2 regions of the Pseudomonas sp. LBUM1648 genome follow, and region 2 is predicted to be linked to the other one. Evidence: riboswitches for the same ligand, from Rfam matches in the RefSeq annotation. Region 2 holds a riboswitch; the other holds the start of a gene.
What was found. Region 2 has a riboswitch for cobalamin ahead of cobW (cobalamin biosynthesis protein CobW). Riboswitches for the same ligand answer to the same signal wherever they lie in the genome.

Region 1 (4,418 bases), 1.7 Mb from region 2:
CGGTGACGTACAGCTTGCTGCCGTCCTTGCTGGCGATAACGTTTTTCGTCCAGTGGTGATTCAGCGTGCCACCGGGCAGATCCGTGACCTTGATCGGCTGTGTCTTGATCTCGGTCGCACCGGCTTCGTAGTTGAAGCGCAGCAAACGATCGGTGTCGGCGACATACAGATCATTGCCAACCAGGGTCATGCCGAACGGCGAGTTGAGGTTTTGCAGAAACACCGTGCGGGTTTCAGCTACGCCGTCGTGGTCGGCATCACGCAGCAACGTAATGCGATTCGGGCTTGGTACGCCGGCTCCGGCCTTGCCCATGACTTGCTTCATCACCCAGCCTCGAACGCCTTTGCTGTCGTCAGGTTTCGGCGGGGCGTTGGTTTCTGCCACCAACACGTCGCCATTGGGCAGCACGTAGAGCCAGCGCGGATGATCGAGGCCTTCGGCAAACGCAGCCACTTGTGTGCCTGCCGCGGCAGTCGGTTTTGCGCCCTCGGGCCAGCCGATCGCCGGGGCGATATTCACCGTCGGGATCAGGGTTTTATTCGGTTCAGGCAGTTTCGGTGACGGGCCGGTGCCGTCGGTGACTTGCAGGCTGGAGGATTCACCACAGGCGGCGAGCCCTCCGGCGAGAGCGATGACGAGAGCGAGCTGGGACTTGCGCATTACTGATCTTCCCTATGAATGCATTGACCTAATCATAGAGAAGCGCGCAAGCCCGATGGTTCAACTGCTCAACCGCGGGCCTCTTTGAACAGCACGGCGATGCCCGGGTGATAGTTGCCGGCTTCACTGCGCAACTTGCGGTAGGCATAGGGGAAATACCAGGCGACGGCGCAGGTGTGTTCCTTCTGTAGGTCGTCGACCATGTCCTGCAGTTCTTCGGGGCTGGCGCTGTGCTGGGCTTTTTGCGGCGCGACAAACAGGCAGCCGAGCTTGAGGTCGCTGGCGAAGCTGATGCGTTTGGCGTCGCTGGTGATTTCCAGCAGGGCTTGGGTCAGGTTGAGGTTGTTGACCCGAGGCCAGCGTTGCGTGGCCTGAATGTAAGCGCGGTCTTCGCTGCCAGCGAGGAACAGATCGGCGCGGGCATTGCGTTCGCCTTCTTCGTTCTGCTTGCGCGTGGCCGTCTGTTCAAGCGTAACCAGTTCGGCCATCCAGGCTGCCGCCGAGAGCAGCCCTAGATTGGCTTTTTCGTCATGCCAGTAGGGCGTGTCGCTGTCGCCGCGCACGGCGTTGTAACGGTCGATACAGTCAAACCAGCGTTCCAGCACCGGACGCAGAAATTCCAGGCGCGGGTTGCTGATGATCATGCCTTGCATGTGGCTCACCTTATTCTTGTGTGATGTGAGATTGTGGCTCTTTGATATCACTCTTGAGACTGTGGCACAAGATTGGCGTCAGATAATTGATCGGCGGCAGTTATTCGCCCGTTGGCCCCCTCTTTAATTGACGCTCCACCCCCAACCCTCTAACCTTCGCGGCTTGTTTCAGGTGCTCTGTGGCTTGCGTCGACAGAGTGAAACAGGGAAGCCGGTGAGGGTTGTCTTCAGAGCAAGTACGACCACGATCCCGGCGCTGCCCCCGCAACGGTAAATGAGTGAAAACTGCGTCTTGTGCCACTGCTCAACAGCGGGAAGGCGCGCAGTCCGGCGAACGCCGCTCATGAGCCCGGAGACCGGCCTGATCCATCCAGCGGCATCACGGTGGGCGATGCCAGGCTTTTTGCCGTCTATTCTTGTGCCTGCCCGCCGTTATCCAGCCTCAACGGAGAGCTCCCCCATGACTGATTCCCCCGAGCGTGACGAACGCCATCTGGCGCGTATGCAGCGCAAAAAAGCCGTGATCGATGAACGCATCGCCAACTCGCCTGACGAGTGCGGCCTGGTGCTGGTCCTGACCGGCAACGGCAAAGGCAAAAGCAGTTCGGCGTTCGGCATGCTCGCCCGCGCCATGGGCCACGGCATGCAGTGCGGCGTGGTGCAGTTCATCAAGGGACGCCACAGCACGGGCGAAGAGTTGTTCTTTCGCCGCTTCCCCGAGCAAGTGCGTTTCCACGTCATGGGCGAGGGCTTCACTTGGGAAACCCAGGATCGTCAGCGCGACATCGCCGCCGCCGAAGCCGCGTGGGAAGTGTCCCGTGAACTGCTGCGCGATCCGTCGATCGGTCTGGTGGTGCTGGATGAATTGAACATTGCCCTCAAGCACGGCTACCTCGATCTTGATCAGGTGCTCAGCGACTTGCAGGCGCGTCCGCCGATGCAGCATGTGATCGTCACCGGTCGCGGCGCCAAGCCGGAAATGATCGAGATGGGCGACACCGTCACCGAAATGGGCATGCTCAAACACGCTTTTCAGGCTGGCATCAAAGCGCAAAAAGGCGTCGAACTTTGAATCAACCACGTCACTGCCCGGCGGTACTGATCGCCGCGCCGGCCTCCGGTCAGGGCAAGACCACCGTCACCGCCGCGCTGGCCCGTTTGCATCGCAATCAGGGGCGCAAGGTGCGCGTGTTCAAGTGCGGGCCGGACTTTCTCGATCCGATGATTCTCGAGCGCGCCAGCGGTGCGCCGGTGTATCAACTGGACATGTGGATGGTTGGCGAGCAGGAGAGCCGTCGCCTGTTGTGGGAAGCCGCCGCTGAAGCTGATCTGATTCTGATTGAAGGCGTGATGGGCCTGTTCGACGGCACGCCGTCGAGCGCCGATCTGGCGCGGCATTTCGGCGTGCCGGTGCTCGGCGTGATCGACGGCACGGCCATGGCCCAGACCTTTGGTGCGTTGGCACTGGGCTTGGCGAAATATCAGCCGGATCTGCCATTCGCTGGCGTGTTGGCCAACCGGGTCGGCACATTGCGGCATGCGCAGTTGTTGGAAGGCAGCCTTACCGAAGGTTTGCGCTGGTATGGCGCGCTGTCCCGCGAGACCGGCATCGAACTGCCGAGCCGTCACCTCGGCCTGGTTCAGGCCAGTGAACTCAATGACCTCGATATGCGCCTGGACGCTGCTGCCGAAGCGCTTGCCAGCAGTTGCGAGGTAGCGCTGCCACCGGCCGTGGAATTTGCCGCGCCTGAGGTCATCACTGCAGAGCCGTTATTGAAAGGTGTACGAATTGCCATCGCCCGCGATGAAGCCTTTGCCTTCACCTATGGTGCGAGCCTCGATCTGCTGCGAGCGATGGGCGCCGAGTTGAGTTTCTTCTCGCCGATTCGCGACACGCAATTACCTGAGGCGGACAGCCTTTACCTGCCCGGCGGTTACCCGGAATTGCATCATGTGGCGCTGGCGCAGAACACCGCGATGCTCGACGCGATTCGCGCACACCATGCGGCGGGCAAACCGTTGCTCGCCGAGTGTGGCGGCATGCTGTATCTGCTCGATTCGTTGACCGACGTTGAAGGCACTCGTGCTGAACTGGTGGGGCTTCTGGCGGGTGATGCGGTGATGCAAAAGCGTCTCGCCGCACTGGCGCTGCAAGCGGTGGATCTGCCAGAAGGTTCGCTGCGCGGCCACACTTATCACCATTCCCTGACGACCACTGAATTGACGCCGATAGCCCGGGGCTTGAGCCCGAATGGCGGGCGCGGGGCTGAGGCGGTTTATCGGGAAGGGCGGATGACGGCTTCGTATGTGCATTTTTATTTCCCGTCGAATCCTGCGGCTATCGCGGCACTATTTGCGGCTGACTCCGAAGTCGCCTTCGCGAGCAGGCTCGCTCCCACAGTTGAAACGGTGGTGACTGAAGAAATGCGATCCCTTGTGGGAGCGAGCCTGCTCGCGAAAGGGCCATGACAGACAACGCATTTTCCGAAGCCGAACGCGCAGCGGTCTACAAAGCCATCGCCGAACGCCGCGACATGCGCCACTTCACCGGTGGCACCGTCGCGCCCGAACTGCTGAGCCGCTTGCTCGAAGCCGCGCACCAGGCGCCAAGCGTCGGCCTGATGCAGCCGTGGCGATTCATCCGCATCAGCGACCGTACCCTGCGCGGGCAGATCCAGAATCTGGTGGAAGAAGAGCGCATCCGCACTGCCGAAGCGCTCGGCGAGCGCAGCGATGAGTTCATGACACTCAAGGTCGAAGGCATCAATGATTGCGCGGAAGTGCTGGTCGCCGCGCTGATGGACGATCGAGAAAAACACATCTTCGGTCGCCGCACGCTGCCGGAAATGGACATGGCGTCGCTGTCCTGTGCGATCCAGAACCTTTGGCTGGCCTCGCGCGCCGAAGGCCTGGGCATGGGCTGGGTCTCGCTGTTCGAGCCGCAAGCGCTGGCTGATCTGTTGAAGCTACCGGCGGGGGCCAAGCCGTTGGCCGTTCTTTGTCTTGGCCCGGTCAAGGAATTCTATCCGGCGCCGATGCTGGTACTCGAAGGGTGGGCGCAGGCGCGTCCGCTCAATGAGTTGCTGTATGAAAATTATTGGGGA
Region 2 (4,418 bases):
AGCAGTTGCGCCTCGTAATATTCGTCCGCCAGCAGTTCCAGATTACGCAGCGGCCCATAGGTTTCGGCGCGAGTCAGTGGCGGCATCAGGTGGTCGATGATCACCGCTTGCGTGCGCCGTTTGGCCTGGGCGCCCTCGCCCGGATCGTTGACGATAAATGGGTAGATGTTTGGCAGCGGCCCGAGCAACGCATCCGGCCAGCAGTTTTCCGACAGCCCCACGCCTTTGCCCGGCAGCCATTCGAGGTTGCCGTGCTTGCCGACGTGGATCACACCGTGGGCGCCGTAGGTGTTGCGCAGCCAGAAATAGAACGCCAGATAACCGTGGGGCGGCACCAGATCCGGGTCGTGATAGACCGCACTCGGATCGACCTGATAACCCCGCGCCGGCTGGATGCCAACGAAGGTCAGGCCAAAGCGCAGGCCGGCGATCATCATTCGCCCGTCGCGATACATCGGATCGTTTTGCGGCGAGCCCCAACGCGCGACTACCGCAGCGCGATTGGCCTCGGGGAGCGCGTTGAACATCAACAGATAGTCGTCCATCGCCAGACTTTGCTGGCATGGACGCAGATCAATCGTGTCGAGATCGTTGCTGACGCCGCCGAGCAATTGCTGAATCAACTCGGTGCCGGTATCCGGCAACTCTGCCGTGACCGGATAACCCTCAGCTTGCAATGCGCGAAGGATATTCAGCGCCGCCGCCGGCGTGTCGAGGCCGACGCCGTTACCGATGCGTCCGTCGCGGGTCGGGTAGTTGGCGAGAATCAGTGCAATCCGTTTCTCGGCATTCGGCACCCGGGCCAGATCGATCCAGCGGCGCGCCAGTTCGGCGACGAAATCCATGCGCTCGGGTTGCGCCCGATAGCAGACCACATCGGACTGGCTGCGCTCGCTGCGCCAGGCCAGATCCTTGAAACTGATCGGCCGACTGATGATGCGCCCGTCAAGTTCCGGCAAGGCAATGTGCATTGCCAGATCGCGAGGGCCGAGGCCCTGCTCGCTATCACGCCAGCCGGGTTCGTTGTCCTGGGCGCAGATCGCCTGAATCACCGGAATGTTGCGACGAAACGGCCGCAGATCCGGTGCTTCAGGACTGGATTGAGCAAAACCGGTGGTGTTGAGAATCACCCCCGCCTCGACTTCATCCAGCCAATCCTCGACCACCGAGAGGCAGCCGGGCTCTTTCAAACTGGCTACCGCGATCGGCAACGGATTCAATCCCGCTGCTTGCAAACGCTGGCAGAAAACATCGATGAACGCCGTGTTCGCCGCTTGCAGATGCGAGCGGTAAAACAGCACCGCCGCCACCGGTTGCTCGGGCAGCCATTCGGCTTGCCAGTCACTCAGTGCGGCGGAGGTTTTTTGCGGATGGTAAATCGCCGTGCGCGGCAGGGTTTGCGGCTCGCCCCAGGTGTAATCACGGGCCAGCCAACGGTTGGCCAGACAGCTGAAGAAATCCAGCGCGTTGCCCATGCCGCCCTGGCGCAAGAACTGCCAGAGCCGGTCGCGATCCTCGGCTGCGACGGTGCTCAGATCGCTGAGTTCCGGATCGGGGCGATCGCAGCCCGGGACCATGATCACCTGCACGCCACGCTCGGCGAGCTCGACCAAACGCTCGACACCGTAGCGCCAATACGCAATGCCGCCGTGCAGCGAGATCAGAATCACCTTGGCATGGCGCAACACTTCGTCGACGTACAAATCGACCGAGGCGTGATTCTGCACCTGCATCGGGTTGGCCAGACGCAGGCTCGGATAATCCTCGGGCAACTGCTGCGCGGCTTCGGCGAGCAGCGCCAGGCTGGAGTCGCCGCTGCACAGGATCACCAGCTCGGCGGGGGTTTGGCCAAGGTCGGCAATGTTGTCATCCGACACGAAACCGCCGGGCTGGGTCCTGAGCAGGTGCATGGCTTAAACGCTAAGCGCAGCGCGCAGTTGCGCTTCGAGTTGAGCGGCGTCGAGTTCCTGACCGATCAGCACCAGACGCGTGACGCGCGCTTCTTCGGCGCCCCACTGACGGTCGAAATGCTTGTCGAAACGCGTGCCCACGCCTTGAATCAGCAAGCGCATCGGCTTGTTCGGGATCGCTGCAAACCCCTTCACGCGCAGGATGCCGTGCTGGACCACCAGTTGCGTCAGGGCGTCGAGCAGCAGGCTTTCGTCGGCTTGCGGCAGCTCGATGGAGATCGAATCGAAAGCGTCGTGATCGTGGTCATCATGGTCGTCGTCACCGTCGTGGTGGTGATCGTGATGGCTGTGGCGGCTGTCGATGTGTTCTTCGGAACCGGCGCCGAGGCCGATCAGCACGTCCAGCGGCAGGCGACCGTTGCTGGCTTCGACGATTTTGACTGCTGGCGGCAGTTCTTCGGCGACTTCAAGGCGTACGCGCGCAAGGTCTTCCGGGCTGGTCTGATCGGCCTTGTTGAGGATGACCAGATCGGCGCTGGCCAGTTGGTCGGCGAACAGCTCGTGCAGCGGCGATTCGTGGTCCAGGTTCGGGTCGAGTTTGCGCTGGGCGTCGACCTGATCCGGGAACGCGGCGAAGGTGCCAGCAGCCACGGCCGGGCTGTCGACCACGGTGATCACCGCGTCAACGGTGCAGGCGCTGCGGATTTCCGGCCATTGGAAGGCTTGTACCAGTGGTTTTGGCAGGGCCAGACCGGAGGTTTCGATGAGGATGTGGTCGAGGTCGCCGCGACGGGCAACCAGTTCGCGCATCACCGGGAAGAACTCTTCCTGAACGGTGCAGCACAGGCAGCCGTTGGCCAGTTCGTAAACGCGGCCGGTGGCTTCTTCTTCGGTGCAACCGATGGTGCATTGCTTGAGGATCTCACCATCGATGCCCAGCTCGCCGAACTCGTTGACGATCACCGCGATGCGGCGGCCCTGAGCGTTGTCGAGCATGTGCCGCAGCAACGTGGTTTTGCCCGAGCCGAGGAAGCCGGTGACGATGGTGACGGGGAGTTTGGCCAGTGTTTTCATCGGATGCCCTTTGGCAAGGTGGCGGGCATACGGGACGAGAACCGGCAACGCGAGCACGCGCCGGAAGCATTCGCCACCGGATCACCCCGCCCGGTTGTAGTGAGAATCTGTGACGAGGCAGGTCTCCTGGCTGACGGTGTTCAGGCGTTGGGGCCTGGCGTTTGCTGCGCCTTCCCGCTGGCGCCCTTTTGCAGGGGCTGGCAGTGGCGTGGCAGCGAACATCACCGTTCACAGTTGCGGGGGCAGCCGCGGCTTTGACCGCGTTCCCTTCTTAGCTTCGGCACGCGCCGAAGAACCTCGAAAGCGCAAGGCTACGCATGGCTTGCTTATGGGTCAATGTTTGGTTTGGGGGCATATCCGTTGCTGCGGGTGTTGCTGATTAGGGTTCCGCCCTTACGGCGGGTCACTTTTTCCAGACGCCGAAAAAGTAACCAAAAAGGCTGCCCCCTGACGTACGGCACTTCGCCTAGGCTCAGTGTTCCCTCGCTACGGTGTCCATCCGGGGGCATCGCCTACGGTTTGCTTCGCTGCACCTCCTCTCGATGGATGCGGCTTCGCCGCACGGCGCTGCGCGCCAACCCCCCGGATGAACACCTTCGCTCGGCCTGCCGATGGGCTGAAGAGCAAGATCAAAAGCCAAAGCCAAAGCCAAAGCCAAAGCCAAAGCCAAAACAGATCAAAAGATCGCAGCTTCGGAAGCTCGCAAGGAATGAGTACACCCACCAGAGCTTGGTCGGCTGTCAGGCCGCCATCGCTGGCAAGCCAGCTCCCACAGGGATTGGGTACATTTGATAGAGATTGGTCGGCTCGTAGGCCGCCATCGCCAGCAGGCTGGCTCCCACAGTTTCGAGCCGCGCGAACCCTGCGGCGCATGCCGCCCCACTCAACACAATGAGCGTTAGCTCGAGTACCGCTCTTGACCTAAAACGCCCGTCGGCAGGCTGAGCGGAGGGATTGATCCGGGGGTGGGAGCGCAGCGACCGTTTGGCGAAGCCAAACACATCGAAAGGAGGTGCAGCGAAGCAAACCGGAAGCGATGCGCCCGGATCAATCCCGGAGCGAAGGAACCCGAGCCACAGCGAGGGCCGAACGTCAGGGCACAGACCTTTGGTTACTTTGGGGCGTTTGCCAAAGTGACCCGCCGTAAGGGCGGAACCGTAATAAGCCATCACCGCAGCAACGGATATGCCCCCATTCAATTGACTCAAATCCCCCCAACATGCTCTCCTACGCAACTTGTTACGGGTGCCCTTCACAGGGTGAAACGGGAAACCGGTGAATCATGTGCTTTACTCTAAAGCCATGTCAGTCCGGTGCTGCCCCCGCAACGGTAAGCGAGAGAAGCGTCGAATCCACTGTGCCATGACGGCATGGGAAGGTGACGCTTGCAGGTCGGCCTGACGCCAACCCCTCGTGAGCCCGGAGACCGGCCCG

Region 1: it holds a riboswitch for cobalamin, as region 2 does, so the genes downstream of both, cobO (cob(I)yrinic acid a,c-diamide adenosyltransferase) here and cobW (cobalamin biosynthesis protein CobW) in region 2, are expected to answer to the same signal.

Annotation. Positions count from the first base shown of each region.
Region 1 is NZ_CP166808.1:1,864,692-1,869,109, forward strand. Features, by position in the region: gene ACA043_RS08555 (PQQ-dependent sugar dehydrogenase) at 1-661, opposite strand, end outside; gene ACA043_RS08560 (hypothetical protein) at 730-1,314, opposite strand; cobalamin riboswitch at 1,468-1,693, shown strand; gene cobO (cob(I)yrinic acid a,c-diamide adenosyltransferase) at 1,775-2,386, shown strand; gene ACA043_RS08570 (cobyrinic acid a,c-diamide synthase CobB) at 2,383-3,783, shown strand; gene bluB (5,6-dimethylbenzimidazole synthase) at 3,780-4,418, shown strand, end outside.
Region 2 is NZ_CP166808.1:3,595,040-3,599,457, forward strand. Features, by position in the region: gene cobN (cobaltochelatase subunit CobN) at 1-1,910, opposite strand, end outside; gene cobW (cobalamin biosynthesis protein CobW) at 1,914-2,984, opposite strand; cobalamin riboswitch at 3,084-3,299, opposite strand; cobalamin riboswitch at 4,211-4,418, shown strand, end outside.